Gloeothece verrucosa PCC 7822: one gene and its partner. The protein of the gene in region 1 interacts with the protein of each later gene in a pairwise test. Links are inferred from orthologs where the notes say so. Each region holds a gene or a part of one and is shown in the gene's direction. Other genes may lie near its edges.

What was found.
Region 2: the proteins of def (region 1) and CYAN7822_RS08640 interact in binary tests that used the Escherichia coli proteins (3 or more experiments, as listed by UniProt). The link is inferred for Gloeothece verrucosa PCC 7822 from one-to-one orthologs.

What each region holds. Positions count from the first base shown.
Region 1 is NC_014501.1:723,626-739,954, reverse strand. What follows is about bases 8,562-11,325. They hold def (peptide deformylase), read left to right. Parts: upstream 8,562-9,543; coding sequence 9,544-10,107; downstream 10,108-11,325. Other genes in these bases: CYAN7822_RS03170 (chemotaxis protein CheW), read left to right, coding at 11,136-11,325; CYAN7822_RS03175 (hypothetical protein), read right to left, coding at 10,386-10,982; CYAN7822_RS03180 (hypothetical protein), read left to right, coding at 10,141-10,338; CYAN7822_RS03195 (hypothetical protein), read right to left, coding at 8,806-9,108; CYAN7822_RS40105 (hypothetical protein), read right to left, coding at 8,562-8,790. Also shown: CYAN7822_RS03250 (helix-turn-helix transcriptional regulator), read left to right, coding at 1-199; CYAN7822_RS03245 (helix-turn-helix domain-containing protein), read left to right, coding at 345-785; CYAN7822_RS03235 (hypothetical protein), read left to right, coding at 948-1,169; CYAN7822_RS03230 (hypothetical protein), read left to right, coding at 1,162-1,566; CYAN7822_RS03225 (DUF3987 domain-containing protein), read left to right, coding at 1,687-3,978; CYAN7822_RS34365 (C39 family peptidase), read right to left, coding at 4,117-5,223; CYAN7822_RS40110 (hypothetical protein), read right to left, coding at 5,267-5,395; CYAN7822_RS03215 (hypothetical protein), read right to left, coding at 5,435-5,752; CYAN7822_RS03210 (hypothetical protein), read right to left, coding at 5,812-6,045; CYAN7822_RS37435 (hypothetical protein), read right to left, coding at 6,183-6,323; more of CYAN7822_RS40105, read right to left, coding at 6,325-8,561; more of CYAN7822_RS03170, read left to right, coding at 11,326-11,564; CYAN7822_RS03165 (CheR family methyltransferase), read left to right, coding at 11,816-13,120; CYAN7822_RS03160 (methyl-accepting chemotaxis protein), read left to right, coding at 13,117-14,352; CYAN7822_RS03155 (sodium:solute symporter family transporter), read left to right, coding at 14,449-16,272. UniProt on the Escherichia coli protein: Removes the formyl group from the N-terminal Met of newly synthesized proteins. Requires at least a dipeptide for an efficient rate of reaction. N-terminal L-methionine is a prerequisite for activity but the enzyme has broad specificity at other positions.
Region 2 is NC_014501.1:1,935,269-1,951,807, forward strand. What follows is about bases 5,115-8,088. They hold CYAN7822_RS08640 (aspartate-semialdehyde dehydrogenase), read left to right. Parts: upstream 5,115-6,062; coding sequence 6,063-7,115; downstream 7,116-8,088. Other genes in these bases: CYAN7822_RS08635 (META domain-containing protein), read right to left, coding at 5,115-5,404; dapA (4-hydroxy-tetrahydrodipicolinate synthase), read left to right, coding at 7,142-8,032. In the rest of the region: CYAN7822_RS08615 (alpha/beta fold hydrolase), read right to left, coding at 1-688; ATP-dependent protease ATP-binding subunit ClpX, read right to left, coding at 800-2,140; ATP-dependent Clp endopeptidase proteolytic subunit ClpP, read right to left, coding at 2,153-2,839; tig (trigger factor), read right to left, coding at 3,172-4,602; more of CYAN7822_RS08635, read right to left, coding at 4,976-5,114; CYAN7822_RS08650 (ribonuclease J), read left to right, coding at 8,297-10,132; CYAN7822_RS08655 (hypothetical protein), read left to right, coding at 10,363-11,121; CYAN7822_RS08660 (aldehyde dehydrogenase family protein), read right to left, coding at 11,136-12,641; CYAN7822_RS08665 (adenylate/guanylate cyclase domain-containing protein), read left to right, coding at 12,997-15,126; CYAN7822_RS08670 (mechanosensitive ion channel family protein), read left to right, coding at 15,172-16,539.

The sequences.
Region 1 (16,329 bases):
AAGACTGATTGGGGTTAGCGAAAGAAGACAAGCAGATTGGGAGTCTGGTAAAGCGATGCCCAGTCTAGAAAATGCTGCCGCATTAGCGAAACTGTATGGTATTAGCCTAAAGACGCTTTTTTTTGAATTAGGAATCGATGTTTCTCAAATTCCTGACGATAAAGAATTAGTCCGTAACAACCATACTTCTCAAGGTTAAACCTTGATTGACAAACCACAGGGAGAGTTAAAAAATTTGACGATCACTAACCGTGATCGTCAGCCTTAACCCCCAATTCACAGAAATTTAGACAGACTGCCAATTCACAAAATACAAACCAATAACGAATAAGAGAGGATTTGGTATGAATGATCGGACTAAAATAGCCACTGACTTTATGCTCAAGTTTATCGAGATGAACCAGCTAATTTTTGACCCAAACGAACCAGAGGAAGAAGAAGACCACGACGAAGAGTTGGTCAATAGAGCGGTTAAATTGGCTGATATGTTGTTAGCGCGACTCGAGCAAGATGTTACTAACAAGAATTGTAACTGCTTAAGCAAAATTCTAGAAAATAAAGACAACAGCAGTAAACATCCATTAGACATTTTATTGGCGAAAAAAAATCTTGACCGTAGAGCTTTAGCCCGTATATCTGGAGTTTCTTATGATTCGCTTACGAGCTATGTAATTGGTCGTAGGCATATAACGCTAAAAAATACGATGAAGCTTTGTTATGCCTTAGATTGTTCACCTAAAGAATTAGCCGAAGCTTTTGGCTATACACAGAATGATAATCCTTAAGCAGCCGTATGAACTAAAAATGACTAAAAAAGTAAGTTTTGACAGGACGACTTTTTGGTTATATGAACCAATACCGCCCGAACTAATCATTAAGTTTTGTCAATATTATCGAATTTCACTTAAGGCTTTTTTCACTAAATTAGGTTACAACGTGGAGGGTTTATGACACTCGATAGCAAAATTCCAGAGCCTAAATTTCAAAAAGGAGAAGAGGTAAAAACCCCTATTTCCAGAAACGGAACATATTTTAGAAAAATCAGTTTTCGTTTGTGGGATGTTACAGAGAGTGGATGGGTTTACCTATTTTCAATAGGCAATAATGAGGTTGAGTATTTCACCGAACAAGAACTTAAAAAAATAACTATCGGAATGGAAGATGAGTAGTGACATTGGCGAACTAATCAAAGAATCCAATCAATTAATTCTAGAGCTTGGATGGACGATTGACCAAGCCAAAACCCATCTAGAAGGCTTATTTAACAAGCGTTCACGGTATCTTTTAGATATTAACGAATGGGCAGAATATATCCGTCAACTGAAAAGGGAAAATTACTATAAGAAGCATTTTCCTTCGGCTGACGAAAAAGAATTATTAGCCCTCCTAGAGAAAGAATATAAGCGATTAGGCTGGGGTTCTCGCCAGAAATATTCTCACTTCTCTAATTACACCAATTTAATTTTATTTATGCCCCAAAAATTACAGCCTTTACAATTAAAGGCTTACATTGAACATCTTCAGACTTTACCGGCTTTGGAAAAGCTTAATAAAGGCGGTTTATAAACCGCCCGTAGTAGATAGGAATTGACTTTATCGCACAACTCGAAGAATTAATAGAGTCGCTTGATTAAGTTGGTTCCTCTCAATGATAAACCAAATATCCCGTTTAATTAAAGAGGAATTATGATCGCACAATTAAAGACCCAGGACGACGAATATCAATACATGGCTAATCTCGAAGCCGAGGAACTTATATTAGGTGGAATTCTCTTTGATCCTCACGCCATAGGAAAGGTAGCCAATTTACTAAAACCTGAACATTTCTATGCTCAGGGTCACGCTACAATCTACGAGCTCGCCCTAGAACTTCATCGCAAGGGTAGTAAAACCGACTTAATGCTTATGCAGGAAGCATTAGAAAGTAAAAAAGTTTTAGAAAAAATTGGGGGGCAAAATCGGTTACTCCAATTAATTGAACGCACAGCATCGGCGGCTAATATTAAAGGGTACGCTGGGATCTTGATTACCCACTACGAGCGGCGGCGGCTGAGAGATTTAGCCCATGAATTTCTAGAAGAGGTGAAAGACCGGCAAAACAACCCTTTCCAGCTACAACAAGATTTAATTACTAAAATCACGGCTTTAAACCACCTCACCCCAGGAGAATCTGAGACTAAATTTCTGTATGAGCAAATTAAGCAGATTCTTCAGTGTGCAGACCTAACAGAAACCGAAATACAGATCAAACTAGAGGAACTGAGGAAAAAAGAGCGGATTGGCTCATGGGAATGGCGCAAAGAGTATTTAGAGCCAATCAAGAAAGAATTAGGAGATATAGAAGAAAAGGACAGCATTGAGGAAGAAACAGACAAAATCCTCTCAGCCCAAGAAATGAGCCTAGTTCTAAGACAAATTCTCCCAGAGTGTTTGGCTACCCCTGTTTTAAAACTAGCTGGCTGGCTTAATCTAAAGCCGGAATGCTACCTTACGGCTTTACTCTGTGGAGTCAGCGGCCTACATTTCCCCAAAACCAAGCTGATCATAAATGAAGCGCTCGATTTCAGCGTTACCCCTAATTTATACGGGGGAATCGTAGCCCCTAGCTCTCAGAAAAAAAGCCCTCTAATCAAGGCGATGATTGTTAAGCCTTTGCGGGAGCTTCAAAACCGAGCAAGAGAGGTTTATAACCGAGAATTAGAAGAATATCAGCAACTTATTAACAAATACGAGAGGATGAAGAAAAATGACAAGGAAAACCTCTTAGAAGAGTTCCCCGATGGGGAGCCAAAAAAACCCCACCCCAAAATCTATTATTTTACTAATGCGACCTCTGAGGCCATAATTAACCAATTTGATAAGCATCCTGAACAATCCCTGCTTTACCTTAAAGATGAATTGGCCGGGGTCTTCAGTGGTATGAACGCTTACAGAGGCGGCAAGGGGTCTGATGAACAGGATTTTCTAAGCCAATATGACGGCGCTGGTGAGGTTAGGCTGAGAAAATCATCAGAATCGGGAGTCGTTGACCTAGAATGTGTTCCCCTCTCCATTTTCGGAGGAATACAGCCAAAAGTTCTGCACAACCTTTTAGGAAACGGGGAAGACGACAACGGCAAATGGGCGCGGTTTATTTTTGTTCAGCAGCCGTTAACCGCGTCAGTTATGAGCGAGGATGGAGGAGCAATAGACCTAAACCCGCTATTAGTGGAATTATATGAACAAATTGCCGGTTTTCCTGTGATGACTTATCGGCTTTCTCGTGATGCTTTCCGCGCATACTGCAAAGCCTATAACGAATATGAACAGCGCAAAATCAGCATACACACTTCAACACCGATGCGACACGTTTGGGGCAAAGCAGAGGGGCTTGTAGGCAAACTAGCCTTAAATCTTCACTGCATTGAATACGCTATGAAGGGAGAAGTGCCGCCAGAATCGATAGGCGCTCATACGATTAACAGCGCGATCGCACTGGCTAATTTTTACGCCGCACAGATTGAGAGTATTTATGGCGGCTTGGGTGAGTCTCTCCCGAGTAACCTCGCTAAGGTAATTGAGCTTTGTAAGCGGAACAACTCAGAAGCGATTACAGCCCGTGACGTTTATCACAGCCTATCCACTTCAATCAAAAAAAGCGTGTCCTGTGAGGAGATTCGAGGCTGGTTTGCTCGGTTAGCCGAAATGGGTAAGGGAATCATCGAGGGTGTAGGGAAGGGTTTAAAATTTAAAATTCCTGCCCACAATGACCACAATAACCACAATGACCACAAACCTATTAATAGTTCACCTGAACCAAAAGAACCCCCTGAAAATCAAAATGTGGGCAATGTGGGCAATGTGGGCAATGTGGTCGAGTTAAAACCGGTTAAACAACCCAAATTCGAAATAGGAGACGAGGTTAGCTGGACAACCAAAAAAGGAGCGATGGAAAGGGGCATTATCAAAGGATTTTCCCAGGAAAAACCCTATATATAGCTCATATTAACGTCATCAGCGAAAACCCCCGTCTGTGCATGGTTAACACAAACAGCTTAACCTTAGCCCCAAAAAATAAATCCTGAAACGTAACGTTACATTTCAGGAAACAAAATAGATAGAATTGATGAGTCAATTTTAGATGAACCTGGCTTGAATTTTGGCTACTGCCTCACTAACAGAGATAGTCCCATCTCGGTTAATGTCTAGGCCCGAATTCTGTTGATAAGCTATTCCTGGTGTCGTGAAAAGCCCATAGTTTAAGCTTTTCCCTATGGCTTTGGGATACAGCACAGCCATATATAGATCGGCCAAAGATTTTTTTAATTTTGCTGGATCAATCATGTTGAAATACTCTTCAACATAATCAAGCTGATCTAAAGCCGTCATTTGAGCCAAGACTTGGGTTGTTGTACCCAATGCTAAGGCTGTATGCGGCATGAATTGAATTAATCCAGTAGCACCAGAGCCAGCATAGTTTTGTTTACTGGGGCTAAACGTCCCGTCGCTTTCCCAACTAATGACCGCCATCAGGTCTGACGGATCGCAGTTGATTTTTTTAGCAACAAGCCGAACCTTATTCTTAAACTGCTGTGAGCAATTTTCGTCACCGATGACTCGCTTTAGCGGCTGGTGAGGCTGGCATAAATGCGCCCAAGTAGTAGCAGAGCCGCCGGCAGATTGAGCGAAAATTAATTCACGGGAATAATGAACAAACTTACCGGCTTCTGGCTTGTTAAGGTATTTGGTTCCGTCAAACTTCCCATAAGGGTCATGACAACTGAAATTGTCATCTTCGACCCCTAAAAGGACAATGACGTGGCCTCTAGAGGTAAACGAAACCGGTCCGCTAAATATTGCCGGATAACCCGCCTTTAGATGAGAAATAACCCTACTCCACTGGTGATTTGTACTCCAATTATCATCAATTTCATACTCATTGAGTAAGTATTGAATATCAGAGTGTAAAAATCTGTCTAAGTTTCTCTTTTGGAATTCTAAATAAAGAGAATCCGGAGAAACTGTTTTCCCTAAACAGCCTAAAACCATTGCTGTCGATGTTAACAAGCAAGACCCATAGGGGTCGTATTTGTTATTTAGCTGATAGAAGTAAGGAAAATTTTGGGAAGTAGGAGGAGAATTAGGAACCGATTTTTTTAAAGGTAGGGGACATTCTTGATGACGAGAAACCTGAGAAAACCGGATGGTTCCCTCAATACTCGCAACCATTAAAAGTGCAAGCATATTCCTTCTGTTAAAAAGCATTCCTCGATTTTGATTGTTGGGTTTAATCGACTTCCACGTAGTATTTGCCTCGGTGCTGAATTAAGGTTATTTTCCCTAGGTCAGCCAACGCTTTTACTTTTCTGACGCAAATATTGTTACGTCTCGCGAATTCTTCTATGGGAATTTTCATGGTTTTTAGCTAGGTTAAAAACCTAGCTTTTCTAATTAATTAGCCCTGTACAACGGTTACAGAGTTAATATTTTTACCGTTGTACTTTTTACCGTTTAGGCTTCCTTTAACGGTCAGAGGTTCTATTTTTTGAGGGTCTGCGAAACGAATAATGGGTCTAGCTCCTGCGAGGTTAATTCGGACTCTTACGGGCTTCGGACGATCCACACCAAAGACTAGATTGTCTTCTGTGTCTTTGGCTAGGGTCACTCCCAATTCCTTGTCAATTCCTTTATAATCATCTTTTTTGGCTCGCCAACTATATTTAGTCCCAGCAAGATTAATATAGAATATTGCTGTTTTTGAATCTGTTGCCATGTTATTTTCCTAGTTCTGATTTTTTAATTAAAAGTAGCGGTGATTTTAAGCACTCACATTTAAGTGCTCAAATAATCAGAAGCAACATAAGAAACTCCATTTATTCCGATACTAGGAACCATAGGAAGAGTAGCGGTGACTGTCATCGTTTGGTTTTCGGTATCGTGGGTAATAACGATGTTATTAGGCCGGGTAATTGAAGGCAAGGCTAATTCCGCTAAAGCTAAAGCTTGAGATACTTCTACTAATTGGCCGGGTAAATGCGTGGCAGAGGTTTGGATTGGAGCAGACATAAATTTTTCCTCGATTTGTTAACTGTCTTAAATCTAGTCTGTGACTGGGTTTTATGTCTATATGATCAAGACATTATGTCTGCTTAGGGGTTAAGGGCAAAGCGTGAATGAGAGTCTAATGAGAGTCCAGTGAATGATCAATATGAGACGATGATCAGCCATTGCCCTTTTAGTTTTTTAGCTTTAATTTCTCCGAGTTTACACTTACGAGTAACGTTACGAGGACACATAAAATTTTGTTTCGCGTATTCTTGAACTGATTGATATTTAATAATCATTTTATTTACCTTTTTTTCTCCATTGAATTTCCCACTCAGGGATTGTGTTTTCTTGACCTTGTTTAAAATATCTAGCGAGGGCAGCTTCTACTTGATAATCTTTTAAGTCAACTCCTTTACGAGGGCCGATTTTGATGTTAACAGGCTTTTTCATAAATTCTGGATTAATGTATTTTTTCCAGAATTCCCATAACCTCATCGCTTCTTGCTGACTGTAACAATTGGCAATAAATTTACTATTATCGTCAAGAGTGCAGATAATCTCTTGTTGCCCTTTTCTATAAGTTATCGGTTTGTTTTTTTCTAAATGAAGTCTTTTTTGTTCCATAAAATGAGGGATTGTTAGAGCATAGTAGCTCCTATCTTTTCGATACCCTACTACTAACTGTGGAATATCACCGCCTCTCCTCACTTGCCACCATTCAGGCACTAGAGCATAGGCAGTAGTTTCAATCTTACAAATGTCACTTCGAAGCATATTAATTAATTCTGCTAAGGCGCTCATTTGAGAAGATAATCCTTCTAATCCTTTGCCTTGGTAAGAAATTTTTTTGGTTAAAAGTTCGTTGATTTCTTCTTGGGATGCTCCTTCTGGAATATCAGCGAATTTTTCGCAGTCTGTCGTTTCAATCGTGCCCTTAATAGACACCTCTAAACTTTGGCATGGGTCGCAATCCATATCTTCTATACAAGTGCATGGTTTAGGGTTGGGTTTAGGTTTAGGAGATGGGCTTGGGTCAGGGGTTGGATATGGCCCTGGGTTTGGAGTCGGATTTGGTGTTGGGTCTGGAATAGGATTAGGAACCGGCCCAGGTTTAGGATTAGGGCTTGGGTTCGGTCCAGGAACCGGATTAGGATTAGGGTTTGGATTAGGATTAGGGTTGGGGTTTGGATTAGGGTTAGGATTTGGGACGGGGTAGGGGGTAGGAACGGGGTAGGGGGTAGGAACAGGGTAAGGACTAGGAACGGGGTAGGGGGTAGGAACAGGGTAAGGGGTAGGAACGGGGTAGGGGGTAGGAACAGGGTAGGGGGTAGGAACGGGAACATATATAGGAGGGCTAGGAACGGGATAAGGAATGTATACAGGAGGACTAGGCACAGGAACGGGAACCGGCACAGGAACTGGTACAGGAACGGGAACCGGCACAGGAACTGGTACAGGAACGGGAACCGGCACAGGAACTGGTACAGGAACGGGAACCGGTACAGGCACAGGAACCGGTACAGGCACAGGAACGGGAACCGGTACAGGAACGGGAACCGGTACAGGCACAGGAACCGGTACAGGCACAGGAACGGGAACCGGTACAGGCACAGGAACCGGTACAGGCACAGGAACGGGAACCGGTACAGGAACCGGTTCAGGAGGGGGAATCGGTTGTTGTGGTAAGGGACAAAAATCTGGATCTTCCGGTTTTTTTTCCTTTGGCTTAGGTTGTCCGGGTGGTTTGGGTTCTGGCTGTTTCTCTGGTTTAGGTGGGTCTTCTGGTTCTGGTGGCTTAGGTTCTTCGGGTTCGGGTTCAGGCGGCGGCGGCGGCTCCTCCGGTTCGGGTTCAGGCGGCGGCGGTTCCTCCGGTTCGGGTTCTACCGGTTTAGGAGGTCGTCTAAAGGGGACAATATCATTCTCTCCGTCTTCATCTGGTAATTTCTCAGGAAGAGGGGGAGGCGCATCAGGTATAGTTTCTGGAGGCGGTGCGATCGTTGGGGTCGCATAGCTGGGGCTAATGGGGCGAGGTTTAGCGTCTGCTAACGGCGGTGGATTCCCGTCAATGTCAGGTTTTCCGTCTTCTCTAGTTATTTTAGTAATTTTTAAACTTATTTGTCGGTTATTCCAAGGAACTAAATTATAAGTTTGCAGAGAATTCCAATAAGCTGGAATCGATGTTTTTTCTTGGCTTCCGGTTGCATTTTGGCGAATTATATTTAATGGCGGGCCATAAAAATAATTTCCCCCCGTAAAATTCAACTCGCCGGTACCTACTATTTTTCCTCTAAGAACTCCCCGATAATAGGCTGTATAAGGGGTTGGCTTACCAGAGGGAGGTTCAAACAGACACTCTGCCTCTCCCTCAACTACATAATTAACAAAACCTTGACCGCCTTTGAAAGGCGAATCGGCTGGCATTTCAGGAGAATGAGAACAAGGCCCTAATCCCAAATCACAAGCCATGCCCGGGTCTAAAAATTGAGCCGTACTCATGGGAATCCCCGGCACCATTCCTTCTGCTGCGATTCCTTGCTTTGCATTGTTAAAGTCTCTAAACAATGCTCTGGAAAGCCCTCTTGGTAATCGAAAGGGGTTTTTTGGAGGAGTTGTCGGGGGTTTTCCTTCTGGGGGGAACTGGTAAGGGCGACTGTAGGGGACAATATTATTAGCCGCTCCCCCAGGATTGCCGGTTGGAGGGAGCGTAGGGGTAGCGGTTCCCCCTGGGGTCCCAACCGGAGGGGAAGCAGTAGCAGTAGTCATTTATTTAATTAAAATTCATATCTTAAATTCAGCAGGGATGGAAGCGGAGCCGATATCATTAGCGTGTTCCCAGCGCTTTCCCTGTCTTTGCCAATTTTTATTCAATTTGATGTTAGTGCGGCTGATATTCTGCCATTCCGGGGGGCTTACTGCGGTAATTTCAAACGGTGCGGAGGTAGCTACTCGCGCAGCGTTCCCCGTAGATTCGATAACCGTTGTTTCTGGGTAAAGGTAATTTAAAATCATCCCAGACCAGACGTGCAATTTCTCTAATGTGTTGATTGTCGCTGGTATATCTGAAGAGGTAAAAGCTGTCATAGTCAATCCTATCTATTATTTAAGAACCTACTACTAAGCTACCCTCTACAACTGAGTAAAGGAATCGGAAAAAAACCTTAATTTAAGGTAAAGAAATTATAAAGGACAATTGTAGCCTCGTATCTGTACCTAAAAAAGGGGCTGATTTTTATGTCAGTTTTTATGTCAGTTTATGTCAGTTGAGGATTAAGAGAAGTGGGTGACCAGGGACTCGAACCCTGAACCAGCGGATTAAGAGTCCGATGCTCTACCATTGAGCTAGTCACCCCTATTTTTAAGTATACATTAAAATCACCGAGAATTTTACTCAGATTAGCTGTAGTGGGTTACAGTTGCTTAACATCCCCTAGGGTTTTTGGCTGGGCATTGTCCACCCCATAATTAAGCTAAGATCAAAAAAGCTACCATAAACCGATATTGACCTTAGATAAGTCCATGACATCCCTTGTTACTGTCGATAAGCAAAAATTAGAAAATCCTCCCCTAGAAATACATTATCTCGGTGATCGCGTGTTGCGTCAGCCGGCTAAACGCATTGCTAAAGTTGACGACGCAGTGCGGCAATTAGCCAAAGAAATGCTTCAAACCATGTATAGTGCTAATGGGATCGGTTTAGCCGCGCCTCAAGTAGCGGTTAATAAACAACTTCTCGTGGTGGACTGTGAACCGGATAATGCCACCAATCAGCCCATAATCTTAATTAATCCTCAAATCACGCACTTTAGCCGCGACTTATGTCAATTTGAAGAGGGATGTCTCAGCATTCCGGGAGTTTATTTAGATGTAGTGCGTCCTAAAGCCATCGAAGTCAGCTTTAAAGATGAAAGCGGACGGCCCAAAAAACTGAAAGCCACCGGACTCTTAGCCCGGGTGATTCAACATGAAATGGATCATCTTAATGGCGTTATGTTTGTCGATCGGGTAGGGAATAATTTAGCATTAACTGAAGAATTAAAAAAGCATGGGTTCAGTCTGCAAGCTGTTAAACCCATTGCTTAATTTTTTACATCTAATTAGAGGAGCTTAAGAAGAGTGACGCCAAAAAGTGGGGTGTTGTTATTGGGATCTTGTATTGCTGCGATTGCTGCTGTCGGCAGTATTTTTGAACTATCTTCGGGAACCCCTGATCTAGGAAACACGATCACCGGGCTAATTTTAGCAGCGAGTATCCCCCTAACTGGATTATTCTTCTGGGCGGCGGTTCAAGATACCAGAGCCAATCAAAAATAATCCAGATAGCTGAAAAAAAAGTCGGTTAGGAAAAGCGGCAAAAATTCCTAACCTTCTGATTCTGACAATGTAGATGAGTTTTGTTTTTGAAATTGGACAATCGCTTCTTGAGCAATTTTCATAGTTAGACGGACTTGATCAATTTCCGACAGTTCATCCCAAGGTGCTTGGCGTAATTCTGTGGTGCCTCGCATCGCATAAACCAAAGGACGAGCAAAAATTTGTAAATCGTCTTCTGACCAATGGGAGAGTAAAGGCTTAACACATTGGATTAATTGCTCTAAGGGTGACAAATTTAAAGAAGCAATATTTTGAGCATAATCCATAATTTTATCTAATTGATGGGAAGGGACAACTTGACCAAAGCGTTCCCAGAGAGTGAGTTTGACCACAGAGTGATCCGCTTGGCTCCAGCATTGATGGAGATTAGAAAATAACTGATCAGCGCCGCTAGTTAGCTCTTCATCATCTAAACAGTCACAAAGAGCAAAATCATCTTCTAATTCAGTCACATACAGGTCAGCCGAGAGAGCATCCTGATTCCAAGAGTAGGCAAATTCTTCTTCTAAGATGGAACTTAGCAATTCGCTTCTAACAGTGACGAGAGCATCTTCAGACTTAGAATAAGTAGGTTGTTTGTTCATAAAAAAGCTCCTAGATGTATCTATTTAACAGCTTGCCAAGATTAGCTACACTGTCATCCTATCAAGTTCCGCAGAAAAATTATGTTTTTTTTGTATCACTATAGACCAAATAGAGAGACAATGGGGAAAGCATAAAAACCAACACTAGCACCGATGTTACTGTTACTGTTTTATTTGGGCGATCAGCTATACGCCATAGACAGTTTAAGGGTTGTTGAAGTGATCCCTAGGGTGAATGTTAGAAAACTGTACCAGGCACCGGACTACGTAGCCGGTTTATTTAATTACCGAGGCAGAGTGATCCCTGTTATTGATTTATCTCTATTAATTCAAGGAAAACCCTGTAGTCTTTGCTTGAGTACAAGAATTATCATAGTCCAGTATCCAGGTAAACCCGAACAGAGGGATTATTTAGGACTGATGGCCGAACAAGTTACTGATACATTAAATAAATCATCTGTTGAGGAACCAGAAAGTGTTCGGGGAAATATTATTATGGATGGTCATCGGATCATTGAACTGTTGTGTGTGGAGTCTCTATTTCCTGAGATAGAACAACTGCGAGTTTTATACAGTTATTAGTCCATAGCCCTTAGTCTATAGTCCTTAGTGCGGAACTCGTTCGGTCCCCCAGTCCATAATCCATCATTTCTCCCCATACACACTCACATAAAGAGGAGTGTCCATTTGTTGAATAGTTCAACTGAGCCTAATTTGGGTACAGACTTTTAAGAGCTTCTCTAGCTTTCCACTCCACATTTAAAGACGACCTATGAGTAGGGAGTAGGATATAAAGAGTAGGGGAAAGACTAACGACTCATGACTAATCGCTAATGACTCCAGAAGAAAAACAAATAGAAGCTTTATTACAACAAAAAATCGGTTTAAAAAAAGATAGCATTAATGCTAGACAAATCACCAACGCTTTAGAAAACCGCCGGTTAGCCTGTGATTTGCCAGATTTAAAAAGTTATGTGCAATTTCTAGAAACCTCTTCTCAAGAATGGTGGGAACTGATTGACCAAATTGTTGTCCCGGAAACTTGGTTTTTTCGCCATCGGGAAGCTTTTAAATTTTTGCACAAATATGTCAAAACTGAGTGGTTAAAGCCAAAGTGCAGAACTCGTTCGGCCCCCCAGCCTGTCTCAATTTTAAGAGTCTTGAGTCTGCCTTGTTCTACAGGAGAAGAACCCTACTCTATCGCCATCACCTTGTTAGAAGCAGGATTAACCTCTAACCAGTTTCAAATTGATGCGCTTGATATCAGTCATAGAGCCTTAGAAAAAGCTAAAAAAGCGGTTTATGGAGAAAACTCTTTTCGAGAAGACCTCACTCTCCCCAAAAATCATTATTTTCATCAAATTCAAGAAAGCTATCAATTGTCTGAGCTAGTTCGAGAAACGGTTCAATTTAAAGAAGGCAACCTTTTAGGTCCTCACTTACCGGTTCACAAGCCTTATCAGATCATTTTTTGTCGTCATTTATTGATTTATTTAGATGTTTCGGCTCGTTCTCGTGCTATAGATAGGTTAGACCAGTTATTAGTTCCTCGCGGTTTTCTCTTTGTCGGATCTCCGGAAATTGCTTTGCTGCCTTCTCCCCGATTTCAAGTTATTGATTATCCTTATGCTTTTGTCTATCAAAAAAATGAAAAAAGAGCCAAACACAAAAACCCAAAACCGGAAAAATCTATTATTCAGAAAAAAATTCGCCCTAGCAACCCAACTGAGCTTACTTCTCTAGCTCAAGCACAAACACATCTTAAAAAAGGGCAAACAATTTCTCCTTTATCTCTTGCTAACCATCCACAATCCCCCCCTAAAAATCCACTCGCTCAAGCCAGAGATTTAGCTGATTCAGGAGCCTTAGAACAAGCGGCATCGTTATGTCGAGCCTATCTGAATCAAACCCCTAGTGACCCTCAAGCCTATCTATTACTAGGTCAAATTTATCAAGCATTAGGCTCAGAAATTGAAGCTGAACAATATTTTCAGAAAGTGGTTTATCTAGACCCCAATTGCGAGGAAGCTTTAATACACCTTGCCCTTCTTAAAGAATCTCGAGGCGACTTGAGTGGCGCAACTTTAATCAGACAACGTATTCAACGACTGTTTAAATTAAGAGACAACCCATTATGAAAAGCCAACTTTGGAAATCTATAGAATCAAAATTAATCAGCATCCTTCTCTTGTCTGCTGTGATTATGGTTATCGGTGCTGGCATTACCGTGCAAGGGATGTCTAAAGTGGTTAATCTATCGCAAAAATCCGCCGAACAGGCTCAAGAACAAAAAGATAGAACCGTTAATCAGGTTGTTCTTCTGTTTATCGTCGGAATTATGGTTGATCTCGCTTTGGGAGTTTGGATTACTCGTAAGATCGCCAAATCTTTAATTAAGGCTGTCAAAATCGCTGAAGAAGTTTCTGCCGGTAATTTAACCACTCAAGTAGAAGTCACTTCTAATGATGAAATTGGGCAATTATTAATTTCCCTGAAAACCATGACCGAAAATCTTAATTCTCTCATTTCTAAAGTTCAGCATTCCGGGATTCAAATCACCAGTTCAACGACAGAAATGGCGGCCTCGAGAAGACAATTAGAAGCCACTTTAACTGAACAAATTGCCTCCACCAATGAAGTGACCGCAACGGCTCAAGATATTTCTAATACTTCTGAAGAATTAGTCCACACTATGGAACAAGTGGCCGACTTAGCTCAAAGTACAGCCCAAGCGGCTTCTCAAAGTCAAAATGATTTAGTGCAAATGGAAAAAAGTATGCGTCAGTTGTTGGATGCCACCACTTCTATCTCTTCAAAATTAGGAAATATGAGTGAGAAAGCTCATAATATTAATAGTGTGGTATTAACCATTACTAAGGTAGCCGATCAAACCAATTTACTTTCTTTAAATGCCGCCATAGAAGCTGAAAAAGCCGGAGAATATGGAGCCGGATTTGCGGTGGTTGCTCGAGAAATTCGACGACTCGCCGATCAAACTGCTGTGGCCACTTTAGAGATAGAACAAATGGTTAAAGAAATGCAAACAGCCGTTTCTAATGGAGTAATGGAGATGGATAAATTTAATAAAGAAGTGAGAAATAGTGTAGAAGATGTCGGAAATATTAGCCGCCAAATCGCTCAAGTGATTGAACAAGTTCAGCGTATTACCCCTCAGTTTGAATTAGTCAGTAAAAGTATGGAAGAACAATCTCTTCAAGCTCGTCATATTCGCGAATCAATGGAACAATTAAGTGAAGGATCAGAACAAACTGGTTATTCTCTCCATGAGACAAATATTGTTTTAGAAAGATTAAATGAAGCTGCCCAAATTTTACAAGCCGAAATCTCTGTGTTTAAAGTTAAAAATTAAACCCCTTTACAAATTGCACCTTTTATACTAAGCTACCGTCAAGCTTAAAGTACACCCTGTGAAAACACAGTTTTTCGATGATTTAATTTAACCTCCATGCACATAATTGACTATTTGATTGTTGCTTTATATTTAATTTTTGTTATTGTCTTAGGCATTATTTTTGAACGCAAAGCGGCTAAAGGATTAGATGCTTATTTTTTAGGAGATCGCAGTATTCCTTGGTGGGCCTTGGGAGCATCAGGAATGGCTGGCAATGTGGATATGGCCGGTACGATGGTTATTTCTGCCCTCATTTATGCCCTAGGAACGAAAGGATTTTTTATCGAAATTCGAGGGGGAATTGTTTTAATTATGGCCTTTTTGATGACCTTTACGGGTAAGTGGAATCGAAGGGCTATTGTAATGACTGAGGCGGAATGGATGAAGTTTCGTTTTGGCCAAGGAACTCAGGGAAAAGTTGCTAGACTTCTCAGTGCTATCGCTAATTTACTGTTTTCTGTTGGGGCAATGAGTTACTTTTCTGTCGCGGGAGGAAAGTTTCTCGGACAATTTTTAGGCATGGATGATAGACTCGCTTCTATTCTTTTAATTTTACTGGCTTTATCTTATACCGTTGTTAGTGGATTTTATGGGGTAGTTTGGACAGATGTTTTTCAAGGTTTTTTGATATTAGTGGCTGTTATCTATGTTTCTATTGTGGCTTTACAAACTGTAAATTTACCGGAAAGTTTTTCAGTATCAATTGCGGGAACTCAAACTTTAAAAACTTGGAATTTACAAGAGTGGAGTAGTATTGTTCCCTCTTGGAAAGTAGATTTACCGGGAGATTATTCTATTTTTAATCTTTTCGGTGGAGTGGTATTTTTCTATATGGTAAAAACCATTATCGAAGGATGTAGCGGCAGTGGAGGATATATCGTACAACGGTTTTTAGCGGCTAAAACTGATCGAGATGCCGGATTACTATCTTTATTTTGGATTCTTTTATTAGCTTTTCGTTGGCCGTTAGTCACTGCTTTTGCTGTTTTGGGGATTCATTATGGAGTCACCCAAAAAATGATTACCGATCCAGAACTCATTTTACCAGTTGTTATTGAACATTATGTACCGGTTGGATTTAAAGGTCTTTTAATTGCCGCTTTTCTCGCCGCCGCTATGTCCACCTTTTCCTCAATTATTAATGCAAGTGCGGCTTACTGGACTAATGATATTTATCAAGCTTATTTGCGGCCTCAAGCCAGAGAAAGAGAACTGGTTTTTCAAAGTCGTTTATCATCAGCCCTAATTGTTATTATCGGTTTATTATTAAGCTTTAATGCTACCAATATTAACCAGATTTGGGGTTGGCTAACTACAGGTTTAGGAGTCGGATTAGCTGTTCCTTTATTGTTGAGGTGGTATTGGTGGCGGTTTAATGGTTATGGGTTTGCCATTGGTACAGCCGCAGGAATGATTGCCGCTATCCTCACTCAATTGGTTATTCTTCCGATTTACAATTATCCTCAATATCAAGAATATCTGCTTTTTTTAGTTCCTAGTATTTGCTCATTAGCGGGGTGTATCATGGGAACCTTATTGACTTCTCCCACTGAACCGGATGTCCTTCAGAATTTTTATAATATTACTCGTCCCTTTGGCATTTGGGGGGAGTTTAGCAAAACCCTAAAACCGAATACTCAAGCCAAAATTAAAGCCGAAAATTTACGAGATATTTGGGGAACTTGTTTAGCCGTTCCTTGGCAGTTGACTTTATTTTTAATGGGAATTATGCTCATCATGAAACAGTGGGATAATTTAAAAGTTTTATCTCTCACTTTTCTGTTATTGTCTATTGGTTTATATTTCACTTGGTTTAGATATCTTTCTAAGGAAGTTAAAGTGGAATCTCTCCAAACAGTTAATAGTGATGAGTTATAGTTTTTAAGAAATGGCAACAGGTAAGGGTTTAAGTTTTATTTAAATGCGTTGCTCCTT
Region 2 (16,539 bases), 1.2 Mb from region 1 along the record:
CTTCCACTGCTTTCTGACTAACTGAGGTATAAATTGTCCCTAAAGCCGCTTCATAATCTGCTAAAATAAAATCCTCTAAAAAATCCCTCTGAGCATCTTTTTCAATGGGACGATGAAGAAATCGCGCCATAAATAAGCGATCAGCTAAAGGAATTTTTAAAAACCAAGGATAACGAAACTGAACCACATATTTTCCAAATTTATGAAAAGCTGAAAACGCTTTTTCATCGTATTCAAAAATCCCATTACAAGCTAAGATGGCTTTTTCTACTCGTTCAGGAAATAAATCTATAAAAAAAGCGGCTACCGATGCGCCCATAGAGTGACTGTGGAGATAAACTCGTTTTATATTTAAAGCATCTAATAAAGCCGCTAAATCAAGCGCGTATTCTTCTAATTCGTAAGTAACTTCTACAGGCGTTTGAGGGAGTTTACTTCGTCCAAAACCACGTAAATCGTAGAGTAAGCAGTCAAAATTTTGAGACAATTCTTTAGCCGTCTTACGCCAATATCTGGCTGATCCTCCCCAACCATGAATAAACACCATGACGGGTTTAGGTAGAGAATTTTCTGAGTGAGAAGCGGCACAAGCCTCCGAATGCGGTGCAGGGGACAGGCCCTCACTAATCCACTCATAATAATGGTCAACACCTCTAACGGTGATCCGTTGTTCTGTCTCCTGTGTCATTGAGCGCTTTTTAAATTCAAAATTGAAAAAGATAAATTTACTGTTAATTGTACTATCTTATTTAGCTTTTAGCTTTCGCTATCAAATCTCAATTTTGAATGAGCGAATTTTTTAAGCTGACTCGGGTGTAACAATTGAGGAAGGATGAACTAATAAATCAGCCGTTGAGCGTTTTTCTACCATTTCCCGGGTAATCAAACAGCGCTTGACATCTTTTCGGGAGGGTAGCTCATACATCACTTCTAACATTAATTCTTCCACGATTCCCCGTAATGCTCTGGCCCCGGTTTTGCGCCGATAGGCTTCTTGAGCGATCGCTCTGACGGCATCTGATTTAAACTCTAATTGAACATTATCCATCTTCAGGAGTTTTTGATATTGTTTAACTAGAGCATTTCGCGGCTGAGTGAGAATAGCGATGAGGGCTTCTTCATCGAGGGGGTCTAACGAGGCCATAACCGGAATTCTCCCGACAAATTCGGGAATCATGCCAAATTTTACTAGGTCGTCAGGTTCTATTACTTTAAGCAAATCGGCTGTACGTTTATCTTTTGCATTTCCGTCTCCTGGCTGTATAAATCCCATAGATTTTTTGCCGAGTCGCTGTTCAACAATTTTATCCAAGCCGACAAATGCGCCGCCACAGATGAAGAGAATATTACTGGTATCGATTTGGATACAATCTTGATAAGGGTGCTTGCGTCCTCCTTGGGGAGGAACATTGGCGATGGTTCCTTCTAACATTTTCAGGAGTGCCTGCTGTACGCCTTCTCCCGATACATCACGAGTAATAGAGGGATTTTCGCTTTTACGGGCTATTTTATCGATTTCATCAATATAGATAATTCCCCGTTGAGCTTCTTCTACATCAAGGTCTGCCACTTGTAACAGTCGTAGCAGAATATTTTCCACATCTTCTCCCACATAACCGGCTTCGGTGAGAGTTGTGGCATCAGCCACCGCAAAAGGCACGTCGAGAATTTTGGCTAAGGTTTGAGCTAAAAGGGTTTTTCCTGAGCCAGTGGGACCCATCAGGAGTATATTAGATTTTTGTAATTCGATCGGATCATCAATTGAGCCTGTTCCACTGCGTTTGGATTGGATATCTGAGAGACGTTTGTAGTGGTTATACACTGCCACCGAGAGGACTTTTTTCGCCTCATTTTGTCCAATCACATATTCATCGAGATATTTTTTGATCTCTCTGGGTTTGGGAATTTGGCCGAGAGTGAGACGTTCTCGGCTATTGCGACGTTTCGGGCGTTCTTCCCTTGGCGAAACGGATGAGGAAACCGGGCTTGGGGGTTCCATCAGTTCCTCATCCAAAATTTCGTTACACAGTTCTACACACTCATCGCAAATGTAGACTCCCGGACCAGCGATAAGTTTACGAACCTGTTCCTGGGATTTGCCACAAAACGAACACTTTAGGTGGGAGTCGTATTTAGACATAGTTATTTCTTATTACAGTGAGGTTACTGGAATTGTGGGATCAGGAAGTTCTGAGCGAGAAATGACCTGATCGATTAATCCGTAGTCTTTGGCATCATGAACGGACATATAAAAATCTCGCTCGGTGTCTTCTGCGATTCTTTCGTAGGGTTGACCGGTGTGTTCGGCTAATAGAGAATTTAATCTTTGTTTGATATAGAGGATTTCTTTAGCTTGAATATCGATTTCCACCGCTTGCCCTTGCGCTCCGCCGATGGGTTGATGGATCATTATTCTAGCACTGGGTAAAGCCATGCGTTTTCCTTTTGTGCCACCGGATAGCAAGAAGGCTCCCATGCTGGCTGCTAGTCCAAAGCAGATGGTGACTACATCAGGACGAATTTGTTGCATGGTATCGTAAATGGCTAGTCCAGCGTACACCGAGCCGCCTGGGGAATTGATATAGAGTTGAATGTCTTTTTCTGGATCTTCAGCATCGAGATACAGCAGTTGAGCCACAATGGAGTCAGCGACATTATCATCAATTGCTGTGCCTAAAAATACGATTCTTTCCCGCAATAAGCGCGAGTAAATATCAAATGCTCTTTCTCCCATCCCCGATTGTTCTATAACTACCGGCACGATATTCTGAGTGCTGGAGTAGATCTTGGGGGAGCAATAGCTAATGATGGGGTGATCAGGCGATTTTGATTGAACCATAGGATTTGGATGCTGTTTAAAAAAATTTTGCCAGTTACTACTAACTTAGCGTTTTTCCCGCGTTTTCGGCTAGAGTAAGCCAGTTGAGAGATGGTGTTAATCGTTGGTTTTTCAGGTGGAGGCTTGGTAAATTACAATTTTAGTCAATCCTAAGCTTATTTACTAACAAAGGGCCCGTTGGCTCTAGTTTAGGGTTTTTTCAAAAGCTCCGCCTTCAGGCTTTTTTGAATAGCCTTAATGGCATTTGGATTGAGGCTACTTCCTCCACCTCAAATCTACCACAAAATTTTCGGTTCTTTGGAACTTTTGCGAGAATTTTGGCTAATTATTTTCTAAGATTCCTCAGAAGTTTCTCGAGAAGACTCAATCGGCTCGGCGAAGGTTTCAATGATAGTATCTTCTCCTTGGTCTATTTCTGTTTCCTCTTCTTGAGGTGTTGATTTAGGCACTAATTCAACGGTTGCTTTTTCTTGCAGCCATTCGAGAGTTTTTTGAGTCTGTAATTCTTGGATGATAACTTCTCGTAAACGGTCTAGATCGATGTCTTGCCCTTGTAATTGCTGTTTGAGCTTATTATATCTTTCCTCAATGGCTTGGTTATCGACTTCAATGGATTCGACTTTAGCCACCTCAGTCAGCACGAGAGTTTGTTTCAATCGCTCCACCGCTTCAGGACGAGCATTATCTCGCATACGGCCAATATTTTCTGAAGTAAAGAGGGTTTTGACATCTACTCCCATTTGTTGCATTTGTACAGCAGTTTGTCGCAGTAATTCGGTTATTTCTTCCTGAATTAAAGTTTCGGGCAAATCTACGGTACTAATGTTCACTAATTCTTCAATGATGCGAGAGTGGATGCTATTTTTAGTCTCATTTTGGGCTTGTTCTGAGAACTGTTTTTCTAGGTATTCACGCCACTCGGCCAGCGTTTCAAATTTTTGTTCGCTGTTTTCACTGATTTGTTCAGCCAACTCGTCATCAAGTTCGGGGAGTTCTTTAGTTTTAAGTTCCTTGAGGGTAACCGTAAAAATAGCTTCTTTGCCGGCTAATTCTTCTTGAGGATAATCCTCTGGGAAAGTGGCATTAATTTCTTTGGTTTCATCAGGTTTCATGCCGACAATGCCTTCGACGAATCCACTAATAAAGCGTCCTTCACCGAGTTCTACGCGAAAATCTGTCCCCTGTACGCCGGGGATAGCTTCTCCGGCTTGAGGTCCGTCGTTGGCTAGTGCGTAGTAATCGATAATTGCCACATCCCCAATTTGAGCGGGACGATCTTCAATGGGAACTAAGGTGACAAATTTTTCTCGTTGCTGTTCTAGCCACTCATCTATTTTTTGAGGATCATAGACGCTTTCTTCGGCTTTGATCTGAAGATTTTGATAATCTCCGAGTTGCACTGTAGGGGGAACATCCACCGAGGCTGAGAAAGTGAAGGTTTCTCCGGGGTTAAATTTTTGCAGTAATTCTTCAAAACTCGAGCCTAATTGATAATTCCCGATCACTTCAATCGATTCTTGTTTAATAGCTTCTTGCAAACTCGATTGAATGATTTCTTCTAAGGCAGTAGCCTTGATCCGTAGGGACCCTAACCGTTGAACTAGGACCTGACGGGGGATTTTTCCCTTGCGAAACCCAGGAATCTGTGTCGTGCGTGCAAGGTTGTTGACCACCGTTTCGTAGGTTTGTTTAGATGTTTCTGGGGGAATTTCAATTTCTAACCCGATTTGACTGTCAGGAAGCTTTTCCTGGGTAACTTTCATCGATTTCTCTTTCTCAAAACGACTATAAATGTATGCTTTGGATTTACTTAAGCTTAGAAATGGGTTTTCCCGTTTTAAGCAGGGTATCCCGATCTTTATATTTTACCCTCGAATTACCAATGTGGATCAAGCTGGGCGAATGAAAATCCCCTTTTCCATCAAGGCATAAAAATATCAGTCAGGTTGAGCTATGACTGGGGAGGAAGCAAACCGTGCTGTGATCGTCGTTTTCCACAATGAATCTGAGTAGGAATATTTCTAGCTCCTTGTCTTCCTTTTTCTGACTCCAAATATTCTGACTAAAAAATGGTTGAATAACTCATGAGTTATCCAACCCAAATGCTATTACTCTCGCTAATAAACTCTGATAATTTTAGGGGTCTTTAACATATTCTAAAGTTTGATTGTTCCCGTCACTAAGTTTTAAATGTTGCTCACTTACTTCATAGTATTTTGCGGCTTCTAATGCTTGTATATATGCACCTTCTTGCTTCATTATAGCTTGAGGATGACATAACATTTGGGTAGTAGCTACAGGCCCAATTAAAATGCGATTTTCCGTTGCACAGAAAGACGCAATGTAGCGATTGCAACCAGCACTACCGTAAATTACATTATCAGGTTCATCATCAAAGCTTGCTGTGATTTTAGCACTGTTTAAAACCGGCTCATTACCGATAGATACAAGGGTCCAATCTCCTTTAAGCTCTGTCGCGTAACTGGGGTTTTGAACGGCGAAAGTTAACCCTAAAAATAACAGCCCAAAAATGACAGCTTTTTTGATGGATTTAAAAATGTTCATGACTTAACTTTACCTAAAATTGAAGACTTTTTAAGTCTCTCAGGCTTTTGCCATTAATAGTTCAGTTAAATTTAGGACTTGAACAATAAATAAAATTCAGGAAAATTCAGGAATAAAATTCGGTTTAGGTCGTTATTATTGAAATAGTTAGTGCTACTGTGACAGATTTACCGACTTAATAATGAGGCGTAACAGCTTATGAACTAGCGCGTTATGCCCAGAAATGAGTAAGTTTAGGGAAATATTTTTTAACTGTCGTCAGTCCCCTACTCTGGCACCGGTCATAAAACCCCCTTTGGATTAGACCAACCCGCATAGGATGGCGATCAGATGCCCCAGAAAATCTCATTTGTCGCCCAAGCAGCGAATTAGCCGCCCTCATGACTCACTAGCCAAAAACCTATCGGGGGAACTTGAGCCGCTCAAGTCGGTCAAACAAGAGCAACAATGCTCGCTCTATGATATGATAACCAAGCTGAAAATATTATTATCTGTTCGGGTTATGATAAAGTAAAGCCATCTTAAACCTTGAACAGTAAAGTCTTTCTAAACTAAACTAGCCCGTTATAGTAACTTAAGTTTAAATAGATAAAACCATATATCAAAACCCCATCAAAAACCCAGTTCAAGGTTTAACCAATCTAAGGAGGAAACTCAATTGACAAAAGAAATTAATGTTGCTATCCTCGGCGCAAGCGGAGCAGTCGGCACAGAACTCATCGAATTACTCGAAAGCCACCACTTCCCAGTAGCTAATCTAAAACTACTTGCTTCGGGTCGTTCGGCTGGTAAAACCCTCTTATTTAAAGGCCAGGCCTTAACCATCGAAGAAGTCAACGAAGGATCATTTAAAGGAATTGATCTCGTTTTAGCCTCGGCAGGCGGCTCAATTTCCAAAGCTTGGGCCAAAACCATCGTCTCCTCGGGTGCAGTGATGGTAGATAACTCCAGCGCTTTTCGCATGGACCCTAAAGTGCCGCTCATTGTGCCCGAAATCAACCCCCAAGCCGCCGCCGAGCATCAGGGAATTATTGCTAACCCCAACTGTACTACCATTATTATGGCGGTAGCCGTATATCCGTTACACAAAGTTCAACCCGTAAAACGGATGGTGGTAGCGACCTATCAATCAGCTAGTGGTGCCGGTGCTAGAGCAATGGAAGAAGTCAAAATCCAAGCCCAAGCGATTTTAAATCAGCAAACTCCCACTGCCGAAATTTTACCCTATCCTCTGGCCTTTAATCTATTCCCTCACAATTCAGCCCTCAATGAACTGGGATACTGTGAGGAAGAAATGAAAATGATCAATGAAACCCGTAAAATTTTTGGGGATTCAGAGATCCGCATTAGTGCCACTTGTGTGCGAGTTCCCGTATTGCGGGCCCATTCAGAAGCCGTTAACCTAGAATTTGAGCAACCTTTCCCGGTCAAAAAAGCCCAAGAAATTTTAGCAAGTGCAGCCGGCGTAAAAGTAGTAGAAGATTGGCAGAAAAATTATTTCCCCATGCCCATAGAAGCAAGCGGCCAAGATGATGTATTAGTGGGAAGAATTCGTCAAGATCTCTCTCATCCTAATGGTCTAGAATTATGGTTATGTGGAGATCAAATTCGCAAAGGAGCCGCTCTTAATGCCATTCAGATTGCAGAATTATTGCTCCAAGAAAATCTACTTCATCCCTCAAAAACCGTAGCCGTTTCTGTGGGACAATAACTGTCAGAACAAGAGAAAAAATACAGATGAGTGATCAGAATTTTGGAAGGGTAATCACTGCTATGGTGACCCCCTTGGATGAGCAAGGGCAAGTCAATTATGAGGCGGCCGGCGAATTAGCTGTCCATTTAGTCAATCAAGGCAGTGATGGGTTAGTGGTGTGTGGAACAACAGGAGAATCGCCCACCCTTAGCTTGGAAGAAAAATGCCAACTCTTTCAAGTCGTGAAAAAAGCCGTTGGGGATAAAGCCAAAATTATCGCTGGCACCGGCACCAACTCCACAGAAAAATCTATTCAGGCCACTAAAGAAGCTGCTAAAATAGGAATAGATGGCTCATTGCAGGTGGTTCCCTATTACAATAAACCCCCTCAAGAGGGATTATATCAGCATTTTCGCTCAATCGCCGAAGCTTGTCCAGAGCTACCGATAATGCTTTACAATGTGCCAGGACGTACAGGGCAAAATCTTCTCCCAGAAACCGTGGCCAAATTAGCAGAAATTGAGAATATTGTTGCTATAAAAGAAGCCAGTGGGAATATAGAACAAGCCTGTAGAATTCGCAGTTTAACGCCTTCATCTTTTGCAATTTATTCAGGAGAAGATTTTATTACTCTACCGTTAATGACAGTGGGAGCCATCGGGGTAGTTAGCGTAGCGAGTCATTTAGTGGGTCAACAGATGCAGGAAATGATTCAAGCGTTTGAAGTTGGCAAAAATTCCTTAGCTACAGAAATTCATTTAAAACTTTCTCCACTATTTAAAGCTTTATTTTGTACGACAAATCCCATCCCGGTTAAAGCCGCCTTAAAAATGCAAGGTTGGAAAGTAGGAGGAGTGCGCCCTCCACTTTGTGAATTGTCTTCCGAGTTACAAAAAAGCTTAGAAACTGTGTTACGAGACCTATCATTAATCTAAAAAGTGGACAAAAAAAGATTAATGAACTCTATTTGACAACGTATAGATTAAATACGTTACAATAATAGTAACAATTTATTAAGAAAAAATTCCTGTGGAGCAATTAGGCATTAGAAAAGCAGGAAAAATATATTTTTATCTGCATAAAAAAATCTGATTAAGAGACAAAAATTGTTGAAAAAAACCCGTAGCCAAATAACTATTAAATTTTTAGGAAAAACTCTAAAAACTCAAACCCAAAATAGCCAATTGTAAAGGAGGCAAATGAGTAACAACGAAACCCAATCTAAATTAAAAATTATTCCCCTAGGCGGACTTCATGAAATCGGAAAAAATACTTGTATCTATGAGTATGAAGATGAAATATTAATGGTGGATGCAGGAATCGCTTTTCCCACCGATGATATGCACGGGGTTAATATCGTCTTACCCGAAATGACCTATCTACGAGAAAATCATCAGAAAATAAAAGGGATGATTGCTACTCATGGTCATGAAGATCATATTGGGGGAATACCTTACCATTTAAAACAATTTGAAATTCCCGTTATTTATGGTCCGCCTCTCGCCATTGCCTTAATAGAGGATAAATTAGAAGAAGCCGCCGTGACAGGCCGCACCAGCTTAAAAACGGTTCGTTCTCGGGAAATAGTGCGAGTTGGAAAACACTTTTTAGTAGAATTTATCCGTAATACCCACTCAATGGCCGATAGTTTTACGCTGGCCATTCACACTCCTATCGGCATCCTCATACACACAGGAGACTTTAAAATTGACCATACCCCTATAGATGGTCAACATTTTGACTTTCATCGATTAGCCGAATATGGGGAGAAAGGCGTATTATGCTTACTGAGTGACTCCACCAACTCAGAAGTCCCCGGACATACTCCCTCAGAAGCCAGCGTTTATCCTAATTTAGACCGGATATTTGCTCAGGCCCAGGGGCGAATCATGCTCACCACCTTTGCTTCATCGGTTCACCGTATCAATATCGCCCTACAGTTATCCCAAAAACACAACCGAAAAGTGGCGGTAGTCGGAAGGTCCATGCTTAATGTCATCGCTCATTGTCGTAACTTAGGCTATATTAAATGTCCTGATGAGCTATTTGTTCCCATTAAAGCCACCAAAGGATTAGCGGATGAGCGGGTTCTCATTCTCACCACCGGCTCACAAGGAGAACCCTTAGCGGCTATGACTCGCATTGCCAACGGAGAACATCCCCTGGTGAAAACTCGTCCAGGAGATACCATTATCTTCTCTGCTAACCCGATACCCGGCAATACCATAGCCGTCGTTAACTGTATCGATAAACTGATGATGCAAGGAGCAAACGTTATCTATGGACGGGATAAAGGGATTCATGTTTCCGGTCATGGATGTCAGGAAGACCAAAAAATGATGTTAGCTCTCACCAAACCGAAATTCTTTGTGCCTGTACACGGAGAACATCGGATGTTAGTGCAACACGCTCAAACCGCGCAAAAGATGGGATTTACCAAAGAAAACACCGTTATTATTAAAAACGGCGATGTGATTGAGTTAAGCACTGAACGGATACAAGTTGTCGCTCAAGTTCCGGCAGGACTGGAACTGGTAGACCAAGCCGGCATCGTTCATGAACAGGTGATGGAAGAACGCCAACAGTTAGCCAACGACGGAGTAGTTACTGTAGCGGCTACCGTCAACCAGCAAGGAAAACTGGTCACTCAACCTCAGCTAAATTTAAGGGGAGTGGTAACCGTTGTCGATAGTGCCTTACTACACCAATTAATTAATCGTTCTATTGAGCAAATTCTCAGTGAACGTTGGGGAGAGTTTAAAACCCAAAGCGGCATACCCAACTGGACTGGGTTAAGACAAGAAATAGAGAGTTATTTACAACGACTAATTAAACGGGAACTCAAAAGCCAACCCTTAGTAGTTTTTGTCCTGCAATGGGCAGATACATCAGAGTCGCCCTTGCAACCTGAACAAGCTCAACAAGCTGAACAACCTGAACAAGCTGAACAACCTGAACAAGCTGAACAACCTGAAGCCACAACTTCTGGGAGAACTTATCGGCGGAGACGTTCCACTGCTTCGATGGCATCGTAAGCTCAAATCCCCTTTGTAACAAATAACCAGAAATCATCATTGTAGGGACGTTGCCGGCAACGTCTCTAATTTTAATATCTGAGTGAACAAGATCAACAAATTGATCCGAAATTGAAGAATTTATTTAAAGCTTAAGCAAACAGAAAAGATTTTTAAAGTTGTCACAATTAATACACCTATTGCTTCTAAACTAGAAATAAAGGTACTGATAACATTCATCACAAATCATTATGGTAACAGTAGGTCCTAATTCTGAGTCAAACTCTTCCCTACAACTGCGAGAAATTCAGGAATTGTCCATTTCTATTTCTGCCCAAAAACTGAACCCAACAATGTTGAGCGAAGATTTCCTAAAAGCTAGTGGAATAATTCCTAGTGATTGGGAATTAAACAAACAGCCGGTGTTAAATCCTAATTATGCTCAAGTCAGCTTTCAAAATGGGGTAAGCATCGTTACTCAACCGCGAACCATTACTTTTTTAGAAATGCTCGGAACCAAACAATCAACAGAGATAAAATTGCCAGAACTGGTTCACAAATATGTTGAAAAGCTTCCTCTTGCTGAATATCAGGGATTAAGTATTAGTCCAAAAAGTGTGGTTCCGCTTTCGGGTTCACTGGATGCAGGCAGAAAATTTATTACCGAAACCTTACTCGCTCCCGGCGCTTGGCAAGAATTTGGTAAAGAACCTGTACAAGCTGGACTAAATTTACTCTATCAGTTAGACAAATGTCAATTTAACTTGACAATTAATGAAGCCAGGTTACAGTTACCCGATCAACAATCTCTTCCAGCTTTATTATTTTCTGGTAGCTTTAACTATGATCTGACCAGCAACACCGAAGGGGAGCGTATAGAGAAATTAAATCAAGGCATTGATGAATGGGAAGCCAATTTGGAAGCTTTTCGAGAAATCGTCAATGAAAGATTTTTAGGACAACAAGGAAGCTTATTCCCCAATCAGTTCATCCCTACCATTGTTCAGTAAAAGTTAACAGTTATTTAATTTTCAGTGACAGAACGATTATCAATTTGCGCTCGTTGTAAACGTCCTGAAAAATCGACATAGACTGTTTTCCATTCAGAAAAAACATCTAACGCGGTAGTTCCGGCTTCTCTATGTCCATTACCACTTTGTTTAACCCCACCAAAAGCAAGATGTACTTCTGCACCAATGGTGGGGCCATTAATGTATGTAATACCGGCTTCAAGGTCTTGCATGGCTTGAAAAGCGCGGTTAATATCTTGGGTATAAATCGAAGAAGATAAGCCGTAGGGAGTATCATTGAGGACTGAAATGGCTTCTTCAAAGGAACTCACCTCAATTAAGCCCACCACAGGCCCAAAAATTTCCTCTTGCGCCACCCGCATTTGAGGCGTGACGTGATCTAAAATTGTCGGTTCAAAGAAAAACCCCGATTTTAAGGCAGAATCTTTAGGGATATCGCCGCCGAGTAAAATTTTAGCGCCTTCTTCCCGAGCCAGATCAATATATTTTTTCACCTTTTCCCGTTGAGTTGAACTAATGAGAGGCCCGACATCGGTTTTTGGATCAATTCCTGGGCCTAAACGGAGTTGAGCCGTTTTCTCGAGTAACTTTTCGGTAAATTCCTTTTTGATATCCCGATGTAAAATCAAGCGGCTAGTGGCCGTACATCGTTGTCCTGTAGTGCCAAAAGCTCCCCATAATGCGCCTTCTAAAGCTAATTCTAAATCGGCATCTTCCATCACAATTTGAGCATTTTTTCCCCCTAATTCCAAACAGACACGCTTATGGATACGTCCGCAAATTTCCCCCACTTGAGAACCAATAACAGAAGAACCTGTAAAAGAAACTAAATCGATTCCTGGATGTTCGACTAAATCTTGTCCGATTTCTGGCCCTACGCCATGAACTAAATTAACGACTCCTGGCGGAAAGCCGGCTTGCTGGAAAACTTCGACTAATAGGGTGGCACAAGCCGGGGTATCTTTAGCCGGTTTAAGAATAATAGTATTGCCACAGACTAAGGCCGGTAGAGACTTCCAACAGGGGATAGCCACCGGAAAATTCCAAGGGGTAATTAAAGCACAGACACCCACCGGCATCCGCAGCGTCATAGCAAACTTATTGCTGAGTTCTGATGGAGTGGTTTGTCCAAATAAACGCCTTCCTTCCCCAGCATAGTAAAAAGCGCAGTCTATCCCCTCTTGAACATCCCCCCGAGCTTCAGCGATGGTTTTTCCCATTTCCCGAGTCATCACGGTAGCGAGTTCTTCTTTTCTCTTGGTTAAAATTTGAGCGACTCGTTGAAGATATTCCGCTCTTTGGGGTGCAGGGATTTTTCGCCAACTCAAGTAAGCTTTGCGTGCGGCTTCTACTGCGGCATTAACATCGGCCGAAGTGGATAAAGGGAAAGTCGCTACTACCTCGCTAGAATTGGCAGGGTTGCGGCTTTGTGAAGTTTCGCGCACTTTCGCGGGTACCCATTGACCGTTGATATAATTAAAACAAGTTAAAGGAGGCATAGCTGTAAATAGTTAATACTGAACATTTAACAGTTATTAAGTTATCAGTTTATATTTAGTTTATTGTGTATTTCGTTGCATTTTAGCCTTTTAATTTTAAATTAAAAATTGTTTTAGGGTTTTTCGGTTGCCGGCTATCTAGAACATCGCGCAATTTTGCCACAGCTACTTGACATGACCTGAGAGCCTAGCCGCTAGTGCAGTGGATAGTTTTCCCCAGACCTACCACTTAAGAGCGAGTCAAGAAATCCCTCTAATGATATAGAATATACGATTAAACTTAGTCTCAAGTTGTCTCTTGAGTCTTTAAATGCGATTTCTTAACAAGCTGAGTATTCAATCCAAACTATTACTCATGCTACTGCTAATCAGCATCGCCTTAATTTTCATTACAGGCTACATGGATTACAGTAGTGGCAAAACGGCATTTACCAAAACCATCTTTAACCAACTCGTTATCCTACGAAGCGTCAGAGCCAAAGAAATTGAATCCTACTTTCAATTTAGCAAAAATCAGATTCTCACCGTCAGCGAATCCCCATCAGCCATTGAAGCAATGAAAACCTTCAAGGCAGCCTACCAAAAATTAGAAACTCAAACCTTAAACCCCAACCAGCAACAACAGTTAGAGAAATACTACCAAAATGTTTTTATTCCCGAACTCGGGCACAATGTAGTAGATGGAACACCCATTGCAGAAACCTACTTACCTCAAACGAGTGTCGCCCAATATCTCCAATACCACTACCTAGCGAAAAATCGCTCTAAACAGAGACAAAATGATTTAGAAAATCCTGGAGATGGCAGCGAATATAGTAAAGTTCATCAAAAATACCACCCTTTATTTAGAAATTTACAAAAAAGATTTAAATATAACGATATTTATTTAATCGACGTTGATAGCGGCAACATTGTCTACTCCGCAGAAAAACAAGTAGACTTTGCAACTAATATAGGGTTAGGTCCTTACGAAAATACCAACCTAGCCAAAGCCATCTTATCGATTGAAAAATCGAGAGACCACAGTTTAATCATCATCAAAGACTTTGAACCCTACCGTCCCTCCTATAATAAACCCTCGGCTTTTATCGCCACCACAATTTTTGATGGGACAGAATTTATCGGTGCTTTGGTGTTTCAACTCCCCATCGAGAAAATCAATGGAATTATGACCTCATCTGGACAGTGGGAACAAACCGGACTCGGCCAAACCGGCGAAACCTATTTAGTCGGTCCAGATAACTTGTTACGTTCCCTTCCCCGCCAGTTTGTCGAAAATCCCAACCAATATTACCAAGCTCTCGAAAAAAACGGTCTTGATAATAACACCATTGAACGGATACGCCGCTTAAACACACCCATTTTAGTTCAAAAGATAGAATCGAGCGCTTTAGAACAGGCCATCACCGGTAAGAAAGGAACAGCCATCTATCAAGACTACCGAGGCATTCCCGTACTAGCCGCCTATCAACCCATTCAGGTAGGAGATTTTAACTGGGGATTAATTGCCCAAATGAGTGCGGATGAAGCCTTTGCTCCCATTAATGAGTTTACCCGTCAATTATTAGTGACTTCTGCTATTCTCGTAGTCTTTTTCACGCCGCTTTCTAACTGGTTGGCGCGGCTGTTTGTGCGTCCCATTAAGCAGCTTAGGGCAGGAGCTTGTCGCATCGGATCAGGAGAAACCGATGTTAAGCTAAACATTCAATCAAAAGATGAATTTGGCGAATTAGCAGTAGCTTTTAATTATATGAGCGAGAACTTACATCAAAGAGAGCTACTGATTCAGCAAATGAAGCAAGAAAACGAAAACCTCTTGCTCAATATTTTGCCAGACCTGATCGCCAAACGCTATAAAAAAGGAGAACAAGCGATTGCCGATACTTTTCCCAATGTTACTGTTTTATATGCAGAAATAGAGGGTTTTAATGAACTATCTGCTGAATTGCCCCCTGAACAAACTATTAGGTTACTCAATGAAATTGTCAGTGCTTTTGATGAAGCGGCAGAAGCTTATGGCGTTGAGAAAATGAGAACCATCGGCAATTTATACGTGGCGGTTTGTGGGTTGTCAGTTGCTCGCGTCGATCATGTTAAAAGGACGGTAGATTTTGCCTTAGACTTACTCAAATTAATCACCCGTTTTAATCAGCAACAGGGAACAAAATTGAGTTTAGATATTGGTATTCATTGCGGTCCGGTAGTGGGGGGAATTGTAGGAAAAACTCGATTTATTTACGCCTTAACCGGAGAAACCATGAGAATTGCCTACGCGATTCATTCCTCACCTCGGCAAAATGTCATTCAAGTGACCCACAAGGTTTATGAGAGTGTAAAAGATCTTTACCCATTTGAACAGATTGGAGAAGTAGAAATTCCTAAAGCCGGAGTCATCCCAATTTGGTCGATGAAAATAGGGGGAATTAAATCATCGATTAATGTTAACTCTTCTTTAAACGGAGCAAGCGTCGGCATAATTGATTAAACCCCCTTTTTCATTTCCCTATTCCCAACTGTCAATTAATTTTCTATGACCGACTTTATCATCAAGCAAAATTGGTTTGTATGGACATGGGTATTAATTTTAGGGTTTCCTATGCTAATGCTGTTGCTTAATGAATTCGTAGTACAGCTAGAAAGGCAACAAAAACCCCTCGTCACGCCTGTCCGTATCCTGCGAAATTTGGTAGTGCCAACCCTGGCTATTTTTTTGCTTTTGGTTAAGGTCTTACAGCTTGCTGAAGAGGCTATATTAGTTCGCTTAATCGAGACTGTTCTTTGGATTTTTATTATTTATGCGGTACTCACTTTAATTAATATCTTACTGTTTGAGCAAGCCAGGCCGGAAAGCTGGCAATCTCAAGTCCCCAAATTATTTCTTGATCTCAGTCGATTTTTCTTGATCTTGGTAGGAACAGCGCTAGTGTTATCAAGTGTCTGGAAAACAGATTTAGGGGCTTTATTGACCGCCTTGGGCGTGGGATCATTGGTGATTGGTTTAGCCTTGCAAGACAGCTTAGGCAATATTTTTTCGGGAATTGCTTTGCTTTTTGAGCGCCCCATCAGAAGCGGCGACTGGGTAGAGATTGGGGATAAAGTGGGCAAAGTGATAGAAGTTACTTGGCGCTCAGTACATTTGCAAACTTGGAACCGAGATCTGCTGGTTATCCCCAATTCCGAACTCGCTAAGAGTAATTTTAGAAACCTCAGTCGACCAACGGGTCTTCATGTGGAAACTTTTGAGGTAGGCTTTTCTTATGATGACCCTCCCAATCGAGTTAAACAAATTCTTAAAACTACGGCACGGGAAACTCAAGGGGTATTAAGTGATCCAGAACCTTTTGTCCAAACCACAGGCTATAAAGACTTCTATATCAATTATAAAGTTGGTCTATTTATTGATGACTACGGACAATCTCGTAAAATTTTAGATGAGTTTATCACCCGTATTTGGTATGCGGCTAAACGTCATCATCTGACGATTCCCTACCCAATTCAAAACCAATATGAATATCAAGGTGTTGCACCTATCCCAGAAGATCGAGTTCTTCGAATCACAGAAATTTTACGCTCTATTCCGAGTTTAAGTATGATCGATCCCCTGCTTCTGGATCAGTTAAATGACAACATCACCACTCAAAAATATGGTAAAGGAGAAATTGTCATTGCTCAGGAGCAGCGTTTGCTAGGACTGTATATTATTCTCCAGGGTCGTGTACAGTTATGGGTCCGTGATCGTACCGGTAACACACAGCCGGTTTTAGAACTATCTGAGGGCGATTTTTTTGGGGTACAAGCATCCTTGTTATCTGATCATCAAAGCGATGTTTCTGTGGAGGCCCTTGAGGACCTAGAAGTTCTCATTTTGGATACAGAAACTCTACAATTGCTCTTATTG